DNA from 3 places in the Lysinibacillus sp. NPDC097868 genome. Region 2 is predicted to be linked to each of the others. Evidence: riboswitches for the same ligand, from Rfam matches in the RefSeq annotation. Region 2 holds a riboswitch; each other region holds the start of a gene.
The links. A riboswitch is a leader RNA that binds a small molecule or an ion and turns the genes downstream of it on or off. The one in region 2 is predicted to bind thiamine pyrophosphate.
Positions count from the first base shown of each region.

Region 1 (3,285 bases), on a different contig from region 2:
ACACTAAATAGCAATAAACTTAACAAAACTATCGCAAATATCGCCACAAATACACGATCAGTACGAAACGATGATTGAGCAAGTGTCATATAGACACCAATCCCCTTTTTCGCACCAAGCCATTCTGCGATGACAGCCCCCATCACACTATAAGTCGCTGCAATTTTAATACCAGAAAATATAGAAGGATAAGCAAACGGCCATTCTAATTTCCAAAATGTTTGACCTTTTGTAGCACCTATCATTGCAAAATAATGCTTAAGCTCAGGTGATGTTTGACGAAATCCATCCATGGCCGCAATAACGATTGGAAAAAAGCAAACGAGACAAATAATAATCAGCTTCGGTAACAGCCCGAAACCAAACCAAATAATTAATAATGGTGCAAGGACAAGTACAGGCACATTTTGTGACACAATTAAAATCGGATACACAAATGCCCTTACCGTCGCTGAGCGGTGTAATAATATCGCAACACTCAAGCCGAAAAATATACCAATAGCAAGGCCCAGTACCGCTAGCTGTATAGTGGCGAACACATGGGGCATGAACGTTTTATAAGAGTGAACACCTTCAGTAACGATGGCACTCGGCGCTGGTAATAGCCAATGTGGGATGTCAGCCAAACGGATAATGATTTCCCAGATAACTAACAGGAAGGCGATAAAAATAATCGACCTTCCTTTCGTTACTAGCTGTTTCATCCTCGATACTTCTCCGTCAACGTCCCCATTGTAATGCCAGTTGGCTGATATAAAATTTTCACTTGCGTAATAACATTAATGGCACCCAATTCAATCATTTTTTTATTCATCTCTTCAATAATTTGCAGTAAGGTAGACAGTTCACCTTCCATAGTCGTTTCTAGTGGCTGCACTTCATAGCGCACACCTGAAGCATCGATAATCGCAATCGCTGCATCAACGAATGGAATTACATCCTCGTATTTTTCTGTTTTAGGTATAATTTGTACACTAATTAATGAATTAGCCATTTATTTTGCCCCTTTCTCTGGTAAAAAATCATTTGTAAAAGCTTGATCTGCTTGAAATTCGCCTTCTAAAACGTTGTTCTTTGTCATCCAGTCCGCATAGTTTTCCCAAACTGCTAATTTTTGTTCGCCCCATTGTGCTGCATCATCTTGATATTTGTTCACTAACCATTCCTGACTTTTATGCACAAGTGCTTTATCTAAATCAGTTACCGCTTCAAGCAATATATCAGCCGCTTCATTAGGATGCTCAATTGCATACTCATAACCTTTTGTAGTAGCTGCAACAAATGCCTTTACCACATCAGGATTATCCTTAATCATCTTTTCATTCGTTGCAAGTACAGGTGTATAATAATCGAGTTGCTCACTATAGTCTGTTAAATACTGCATATTTAATTTTTCTCCACGAAGCTCCGCCTCAATACCTGTCCAAGCATAATAAATCCATGCAAAATCTATATCCTTCTGCATCATTGTGAAAAAGTCTAAATCTCCAGCATTAACGATATCTAATTTCTTAATATCGGCATGTTCTTTTTGCATTAGAGATTGTAAAACAGCTTGTTCTATCGGGCTTCCCCAACCACCATACGTTTTGTCTTCGTAATCTTTTGGTGACGTAATGCCTTTTGAAGCATCTGATGCAAAGCCAGATGTATTATGCTGAATAATTGCTGCAATCGATACAAGAGGCACGTCTTGAACACGTGCTTGCGTTATACCTTCCTGGTAGCTAACGCCAAACTGAGCTTTGCCTGATGCAACAAGTTGATCTGCCCCTGCATCACCAGGTAATATAATGTCTACGTCTAAACCTTGCTCCTCAAAGTAGCCGAGCTTTTTCGCAACATAAAGTCCTGTATGATTCGTATTAGGTGTCCAGTCCAGTACAACGGATACCTTTTTCAATGTGCTTGTTTCCTCTTTGTCCTCTTTTTCGCTACAACCAACTAATGTTAATAATGCAGCAACAAGAACGAAAAACCACTTTTTCATGCTGTGTCCTCCAAGTCTAGTAGTTTGAAAGTGTTCAAGATTGAATGTTTTCACCAGAAAAGGTATTCTTAGGCCATTTGCATCGCTTCTAATAGATTACACCTAGTTTTAGGCGGAATAATGAGTCCTAAACAAAAAACGCCTAGGAATTATCCCAGACGTTTGCAAACGGTATCAAAAAATAGTATACGAATATTTTTGAATAGATGTTCCCTACGCTGGTACGAGCCAAATCAGGTTCAAAGGGTCAGCGTCTAAACGGACGCAATCTCAGCTGGCAACTTCCAGCCCCCCTACATTCTTAACTTATGAACTTTTCGTTGATTATTATACCCATATCTATCGTAAAATGACAAGCTAGTAATTTTCGTAATTGATAAAAATGAGCTTCTATTGGACTATACAAGTATTCTGCAACATGACTTTTGCAAATAGAAATGTTTTTATGCATGGAATTTGGAACATCAAAAATTCTTCAATACGAAACAGTTAATCTTTTGCAAAACCAACAAGTTAAAAAAGAGTTATTCTCCATACTACACGATATAACTTCCATCACCCTTTGAAAAGATAGTTGCTATGTGTCATTTAGTTATATTTGAAATTAAACTAATTATAGAAAACATTTTTTCTTCGTGATTTTTGAGAGTTTGTGCTTTATTCAAAGTGTCAGGAGTGAGTTGATGAAAAAGCTTTTAAAAATTACCGTAGTATTTCTTGTTTTACTCGGAGCAGCTGGCTATGCTTTATGGCATTTTGGTACAGAAAGTGGAATTTACTTTAGATGACGAAAAACGAGAAGAAGTAAAATCCTATATCAAGAACGATTCGACGGTTCAAGAAATTGCCAGCGAGGCAGCAACTACAAATCCGGATACTCTTCCCTTCCAAACTAAAGAAGAAGCGACACGTGTGTTAATAAAAAAAGTGGGCGTTAATCGTTTACTTGATATTCAGGAACAAGTGCAAAACGGTTCAATTAGTAAGGATGAAGTATTATCCGAAATTGAAGGTAAACTGTCTGAAGATGAAATTTCTGCTTTAAAATATGTTTTATATAAGGAATTGAATAAATAAAACTAGCCATTTGAAAATTTCAATTAAAAATACAGAGACAAAGATTCACATAAAAATTTTCAATACAGCTAAGCACCACATTCGTGTTAGTGGGTATAATAAAACAGGCTCGATTCCTATTAAGTGAAATCGAGTCCTTTTTTCTATCATTTTTCTATTGTTGCTAGTTAAACTAAAGCACACGATTGTTATATAATTTAAGCATTTACAACGTTAAA
Region 1 covers NZ_JBIWBS010000001.1:1,581,141-1,584,425, forward strand. The annotation lists gene ACIQXJ_RS07760 (ABC transporter permease) at 1-704, opposite strand, end outside; gene ACIQXJ_RS07765 (thiamine-binding protein) at 701-994, opposite strand; gene ACIQXJ_RS07770 (ABC transporter substrate-binding protein) at 995-1,990, opposite strand; TPP riboswitch at 2,184-2,295, opposite strand; gene ACIQXJ_RS07775 (hypothetical protein) at 2,732-3,067, shown strand.
Region 1: linked by a shared signal. The riboswitch ahead of ACIQXJ_RS07770 (ABC transporter substrate-binding protein) and the one ahead of thiT (energy-coupled thiamine transporter ThiT) in region 2 are both predicted to bind thiamine pyrophosphate.

Region 2 (3,285 bases):
CGACTAAGGAAGCAATAAATAAAGCATCAATGGCAGAAGAACTAGCTAAAACAGCATATGAGGAATTGCTAAATAAACTGAATGACAAGCGTGAACAGTTTTTAGTAAGCATGAAAGATGTTGGTTTTGCAACCTATGAAGACTATGCTGCTGCAAAGCGTAGCATTAGTCAAATTGATGATTTACGTAAAGAATGTCGTGATTATGCCTTACAACTACATTCCTTACAGCAACAAATTGAAGATGGAGCAAAGCATCTTGAAGGAAAAGAGAAGCAAAATCTAGCAGTATTAGAGGAAAAGCTTGAGATGCTCCGTGCCACATATGAGGAAGCATTTAAAACCTTACAACAGACGCAAAACTATGCAAAGGCATGTGCGGACTTTATTGATAAAGTAGAGGAAACGGCAAAGGAAATCCGTGTCCTTGAAAAAGAAGCAGGTCGTGTAAAAGAGCTTTACACAGTGTTGAATGGTCAAAATCCGAAAAAACTTTCCTTTGAGCGTTATATTCAAATCAATTATTTAGATAAAATTACCGCGGCTGCAAATATTCGTTTATTCCATTTATCGAATGGACAGTTTGAACTGCGCCGTTCAGATCGGTTAGAGAAACATGCAAAGCAAAGTGGGCTTGGGCTGGATGTCTATGATGCATATACAGATCAATTAAGAGATGTCAAAACATTATCTGGTGGAGAGAAGTTTAATGCATCGCTAAGTCTTGCATTAGGTATGGCCGATGTAATTCAAAGCTTCCAAGGCAATATTCGTATCGAAACAATGTTTATTGACGAGGGCTTCGGCTCATTGGATGAGGAAGCGTTAAATAAAGCGATTGATACGCTAATTGATTTACAAGACTCTGGAAGAATGATTGGTGTTATTTCACATGTGGCAGAGTTAAAGGCTGCAATGCCGGCAGTACTACACGTTGAAAAAACGTTGAGCGGACATAGTACAACCCATTTTGAAGTAAAATAAGTGCCAGTCACTCAAATAATTCTGAATTTTTATGGCACTGCCAGTAGGGTTAGACAAACAAAAGTGCCAGTCACTCAAACAATTTTACAAAGTAAAAACCCACAAAGTCTCCTGCGGCTTAAAGAATGCTGCGCCGCCGGAAAGCGAAGTGGGTTTTTACGTTATAGGAGCCTCTTGGCTATTATTTTTTGTGTGTCGTTACGTTTGGTGTAGTTCCTTTTTTTGCTGCGACCACTTTTTTGACAATCGGAATAACGATGGGCGCTAATTTTATAGCAGTTTTAACTACCTTTGATACTTTCATAAATACGACAGCTCCTTAGTACTAAATTTTAACGGATAACTCGTACAGCTTGAACAATATTCCAAATGACAATGCCTAATGAAACGAGTAAATAAATACCAAAAGATACAAACCATATGATAATAAATGTATTCCCATTAGAAGAAGGATCAAACGTGTTCAATGACATAGTAGAAAATATAAAGACGATAAAGAAAATGACACCAAAGACAAATGGTATTAAATGGGAAATAAGTGCTTTGATGGAGTGTCTTTTGACATCACTATCTTTTGATACAAAATAAACGATTAACGGAACGATAAATGGTGCAAAAAAAATACTGAGATAACTAAAGGCAGATAAAATTTTTTGGTTCTCCATAGTAGTCCCTCCTTTTTAATTATTTACGCATAGAAAACTCGAAAGTTTCAAAAAAATTAATGTTGAAAAGGTTGTAATTGCAAAAGTGTTTGCGTACAATGAGGGTGTTCAACAAAAAAATTAGATGTAACGACCACAAGGGGAGCTGATGATGTCAGCTGAGACTGGGCACGTAATGCCTTTACTCTTCGAACCTGTAAGTTAACGCTTGCGTAGGGATGTGGATAGAAACCGACACTTTTACGATGTGAGGCTCTGTCCTGGCATCGTTTTTTTATGCCGGATTGACATGCATCTCAAAATGATTTCTATTCCTGCTCTTGTATCCTACATCGGAACAAAGGAGAGAATAATAATATGGACAAAAAAAGATTACTCATGCTGGTGGAAATTGCAATTTTCGCAGCGGTAGGACTTGTACTCGATCAAGTTTCCTTTAAAGTATGGGCACAAGGTGGCTCAGTAAGCTTAGTAATGATACCAATCATCTTAATGGCATTTCGTTGGGGTCTCTTTGCTGGGCTAACAACAGGTTTACTGATTGGTGTTATGCAAACGATGTTTAACTCGTACATTGTGCATTGGCTTCAAGGATTACTAGATTACGGGGTAGCTTTTAAAGTAGTTGGAATAGCGGCAGTAGTACGCGGACCAGTATTTAAAGCGACAATAGCCTTAAACAAAAAGAAAATGGCCCTTTACATTGTAATCGGTACGGTATTAGCAGGCTTCCTACGTTATTTAGCTCATACAATTGCAGGTGCAGTATTTTTTGCAGAATATGCAGGTGAGCAAAACGCATGGATTTATTCAATCATATACAATGGAACATACATGCTTCCAGCAACAATTTTAACAGCAATTGTTGGTGTGCTATTATTTACAGCTGCGCCACAATTAATGCAGCGGAAATCTTAAACACTATAAGACTGTCCTAAAAGTGAAAATAGTATGCTAAGTGTTACTTAGTATGCTATTTTTTTATATAATTCAAGGTCTCCACATTAATTTGGTCGATTTTTTTAGTCGAAGAACTTCTAAAAAGGTCTGTTTTTTATTTGTATGGTACTTATGAAATAATGTTGGCATAGAATAATTAAAGCGTTTGGCGTTATGGACATATAAAGTTATGTTATATTAATGAATAGATATTAGATGAAAGGGACGTTAAAAATGATTGTAAAAACGCAAGAAGAAATTGAAGCCTTTAAAAAAATTGGTCGTATTTGTGCAGAAATTCGTGAGGCAATGAAGGCAGCTACAAAACCGGGTGTGACAACACTTGAATTAGATGAAATTGCAGGCAGCATGTTTGCTGAAGCAGGAGCTATTTCTGGTCCTAAAGGTGAATATGATTTCCCAGGATACACTTGTATTAGTGTCAATGAGGAGGTTGCCCATGGTATTCCAGGACAACGTGTTATACAAGAAGGGGATATTGTAAATATTGACGTATCCGGTTCTCTAAATGGCTATTTTGCAGATACAGGTATTTCATTTGTAGTAGGGGCAGGTTACGAGGATAAAGAAAAACTTTGCCGCGTAGCAAAAAGTGCCTTTGATCGCGCTATGACAAAAGTAAAAGCAGGTTCTAAATTAAACCAAATTGGGAAAGCTGTAGAGCGTGAAGCTTATGC
Region 2 covers NZ_JBIWBS010000006.1:92,349-95,633, forward strand. The annotation lists gene ACIQXJ_RS22020 (AAA family ATPase) at 1-983, shown strand, start outside; gene ACIQXJ_RS22025 (hypothetical protein) at 1,165-1,287, opposite strand; gene ACIQXJ_RS22030 (magnetosome magnetite crystal formation protein family) at 1,316-1,648, opposite strand; TPP riboswitch at 1,777-1,884, shown strand; gene thiT (energy-coupled thiamine transporter ThiT) at 2,006-2,566, shown strand; gene map (type I methionyl aminopeptidase) at 2,822-3,285, shown strand, end outside.

Region 3 (3,285 bases), on a different contig from region 2:
CCTATTGTCAAATCTTTCACAAATGTTAGAGCAAAAAGATCAGGCAGTTACAGCGATTCAAAGTATTTCTGCCGTTTCAGAGGAAACTGCAGCATCTGCTGAACAAGTAAGTGCATCTGCTGTGGATCAACAGGCAGAAATGCAAAAGGTTGCAGAATCAATTAATAATATGAACCAAATTTCTAAAGAGCTACAAGAAGTCGTGAATCGATTTAAACTTGCATAATTAAGCTAGGGCATTTTTATGGCTAATTATATTATCGTAGATTTCAGGAATCGCCACTAAATCCTTGAGAATCGCCGATAAACCAGAGGAAATCGCCGGTAAAACCTCTTGATTTCCTTTGTAGACACGTTGAGACTGTCCTTTTCCAAGGACAGTCTCTTTTTATGTAAACAGTTGAGCGGGGAGGGGCATTGACCCAGTTTGGGAACAGTTTTACTATAGAAAGATGAAAGGGGGTCTCCTCCATGATGTATCTGGGTATGATTTTCTTTAAAATTGTTGCCCCTATTTTGGTGTTGCTTGTACTTGGGGCGTTTTTACAAAGGAAATTTCAATTTAATTTAAAAGCACTATCCCAGCTTATTACATACTGTTTTATGCCAGCAGCTGTGTTTGTAAATTTATATGAAACGAGTGTGGAACTATCGGTGCTTGGTGAAGTGGCGTTATTTATTGTGCTCTTTATTGGGAGTCAAATGGTGCTTAGTCATTTTATAGCGAAGGGGCTAGGTTTAAAGAAAACAGAAGCAGCGGTATTTAAAAATAGTGTTGTACTCATTAACTCTGGTAACTATGGCATTCCGGTGGCACAAATGATTTTTGTGACACAGCCAATTGGGGTGGCCATTCAAGTTATTCTCGTTATTTTTCAAAATGTAACGACCTATACATATGGTTTATATAATTTAATTTCTTCAACTAAATCAGGTATGGCTATTGTGAAGGATTTCCTGAAAATGCCGATTATTCATGCGCTCATTATAGGTGTGGCAATGAATTTCTGTAATATTGGCATTCCTCAATTTATCCGTATTCCAATTGACCACGTTGCTGATGGGTTTATCGCTGTTGCTCTTATTACGCTCGGTGCGCAACTATCTCAGCTTGAAATTAAATCAATGTTTAATAGAACGGTGTTTGTTAGCTGTTTTACACGACTTGTAGTAGGTCCAGCTGTTGCATTGTTGATAATTTTTGTCCTCGGCTTAGATGGCGTTGTGGCCCAATCGCTCTTTATTGCGAGTGCATTCCCAACTTCACGTAATAGCTCGAGTCTAGCCCTAGAATATGATTTAGGATCAGAAACCGCTGCACAAACGGTGCTTTTTTCAACCATTGTTAGCTGTATTACAGTAACAATCGTAATTTATATGGCAGAAATACTATTTACTTAATGACTTCCATCTATTAGGAATATCTGTTACACTAGCATCAAACTGAATAGCTTAACTAGGGGAGTCTGATGAGTCGGGCTGAGAGGGAAACGCATTGAGGTTTCTTGACCCTTTGGACCTGATCTGGCTCATACCAGCGTGGGAAAGTTAATGAACTTCGCACTCCTTGAACTTTGCGATAAATGTAACCTTACATGTACAGCCGGATCCAATACTTTTTGGATTCGGCTTTTTATTTGTAATACTACTTGTTGGAGTGGGCTAGATTCGGTCCTTTTAATAATTTACGTAAAAGGGAGCGGAATAGTAAATGACAACAGTTAGCGAAAAAAACATGAACATTATGACAAGCTTTGACGGAAGTAAAAAAGTATATGTAGAAGGATCACGCCCAGATATATTAGTGCCAATGCGTGAAATTAAGCTAAGCCCCACAACGGGTAGCTTTGGTGAAGAGAATAATGCGCCTGTACGAGTTTATGATACGAGTGGACCTTATACGGATCCAACTTACAAAGTCGATATTACAAAGGGTTTACCAGCTTTGCGTAGTGCGTGGATGAAAGAACGGGGCGATGTAGAGGAATATGAGGGGCGTACCATTAAGCCAGAGGATAATGGGTTTCGTAATGCGGATGACCCGCGCATAAAGGAAAATGTTTTTCCAAAGCTTTCTCGCAAACCTTTACGTGCGAAAAATGGCCGTAATGTGACACAGCTGCATTATGCAAGACAAGGAATTATTACTCCAGAAATGGAATTTGTAGCGATTCGTGAAAATTTAAAACCAGAATTTGTGCGTGCAGAAATTGCTGCGGGGCGAGCTATAATGCCATCTAATATAAATCATCCGGAGGCGGAACCGATGATTATCGGCCGTAACTTCCATGTGAAAATTAACGCCAATATTGGAAATTCAGCTGTAACTTCATCCATCGCAGAGGAAGTTGAAAAAATGACATGGGCAACACGATGGGGTGCTGATAATATTATGGATTTATCTACTGGTAAGCACATTCATACAACCCGCGAATGGATTATTCGTAATGCTGCTGTGCCTGTTGGAACAGTGCCAATTTATCAGGCACTTGAAAAGGTAAATGGCGTTGCTGAGGATTTAACGTGGGAGGTGTATCGTGACACGCTAATCGAGCAAGCTGAACAAGGGGTTGATTACTTTACAATTCACGCAGGTGTGTTGCTGCGATATGTACCGCTTACAGCTAATCGTGTAACGGGCATTGTATCGCGTGGAGGCTCAATTATGGCACAGTGGTGTCTATTCCATCATCAAGAAAATTTCTTATATACTCATTTTGAAGAAATTTGTGAAATTATGAAAACGTATGATGTTGCCTTTTCGTTAGGGGATGGTTTACGTCCTGGTTCAATTGCCGATGCCAATGATGAGGCACAGTTCGCAGAGCTTGAAACGCTAGGGGAGTTAACACAAATTGCCTGGAAGCATGATGTACAAGTGATGGTAGAGGGACCTGGGCACGTGCCAATGCATCTTATTAAGGAAAATATGGACAAGCAATTAGAAGTTTGTAAAGAGGCACCATTTTATACATTGGGTCCTCTAACAACGGATATTGCACCTGGCTATGATCATATTACATCTGCTATTGGCGCTGCAATGATTGGCTGGTTTGGAACAGCCATGCTGTGCTATGTAACACCGAAGGAACATTTAGGGTTACCAAATCGAGAAGATGTACGTGTAGGTGTTATCACATATAAAATTGCAGCACATGCAGCGGATTTAGCTAAAGGTCATCCTGGTGCACAGCAGCGAGATGACGCTCTTTCGAAGGCTCGCTTTGAGTTTCGTTGGCGAGATCAATTTAATTTATCGTTAGATCCAGAACGAGCTGTAGAATA
Region 3 covers NZ_JBIWBS010000007.1:94,746-98,030, forward strand. The annotation lists gene ACIQXJ_RS22710 (methyl-accepting chemotaxis protein) at 1-226, shown strand, start outside; gene ACIQXJ_RS22715 (AEC family transporter) at 472-1,401, shown strand; TPP riboswitch at 1,449-1,563, shown strand; gene thiC (phosphomethylpyrimidine synthase ThiC) at 1,712-3,285, shown strand, end outside.
Region 3: linked by a shared signal. The riboswitch ahead of thiC (phosphomethylpyrimidine synthase ThiC) and the one ahead of thiT (energy-coupled thiamine transporter ThiT) in region 2 are both predicted to bind thiamine pyrophosphate.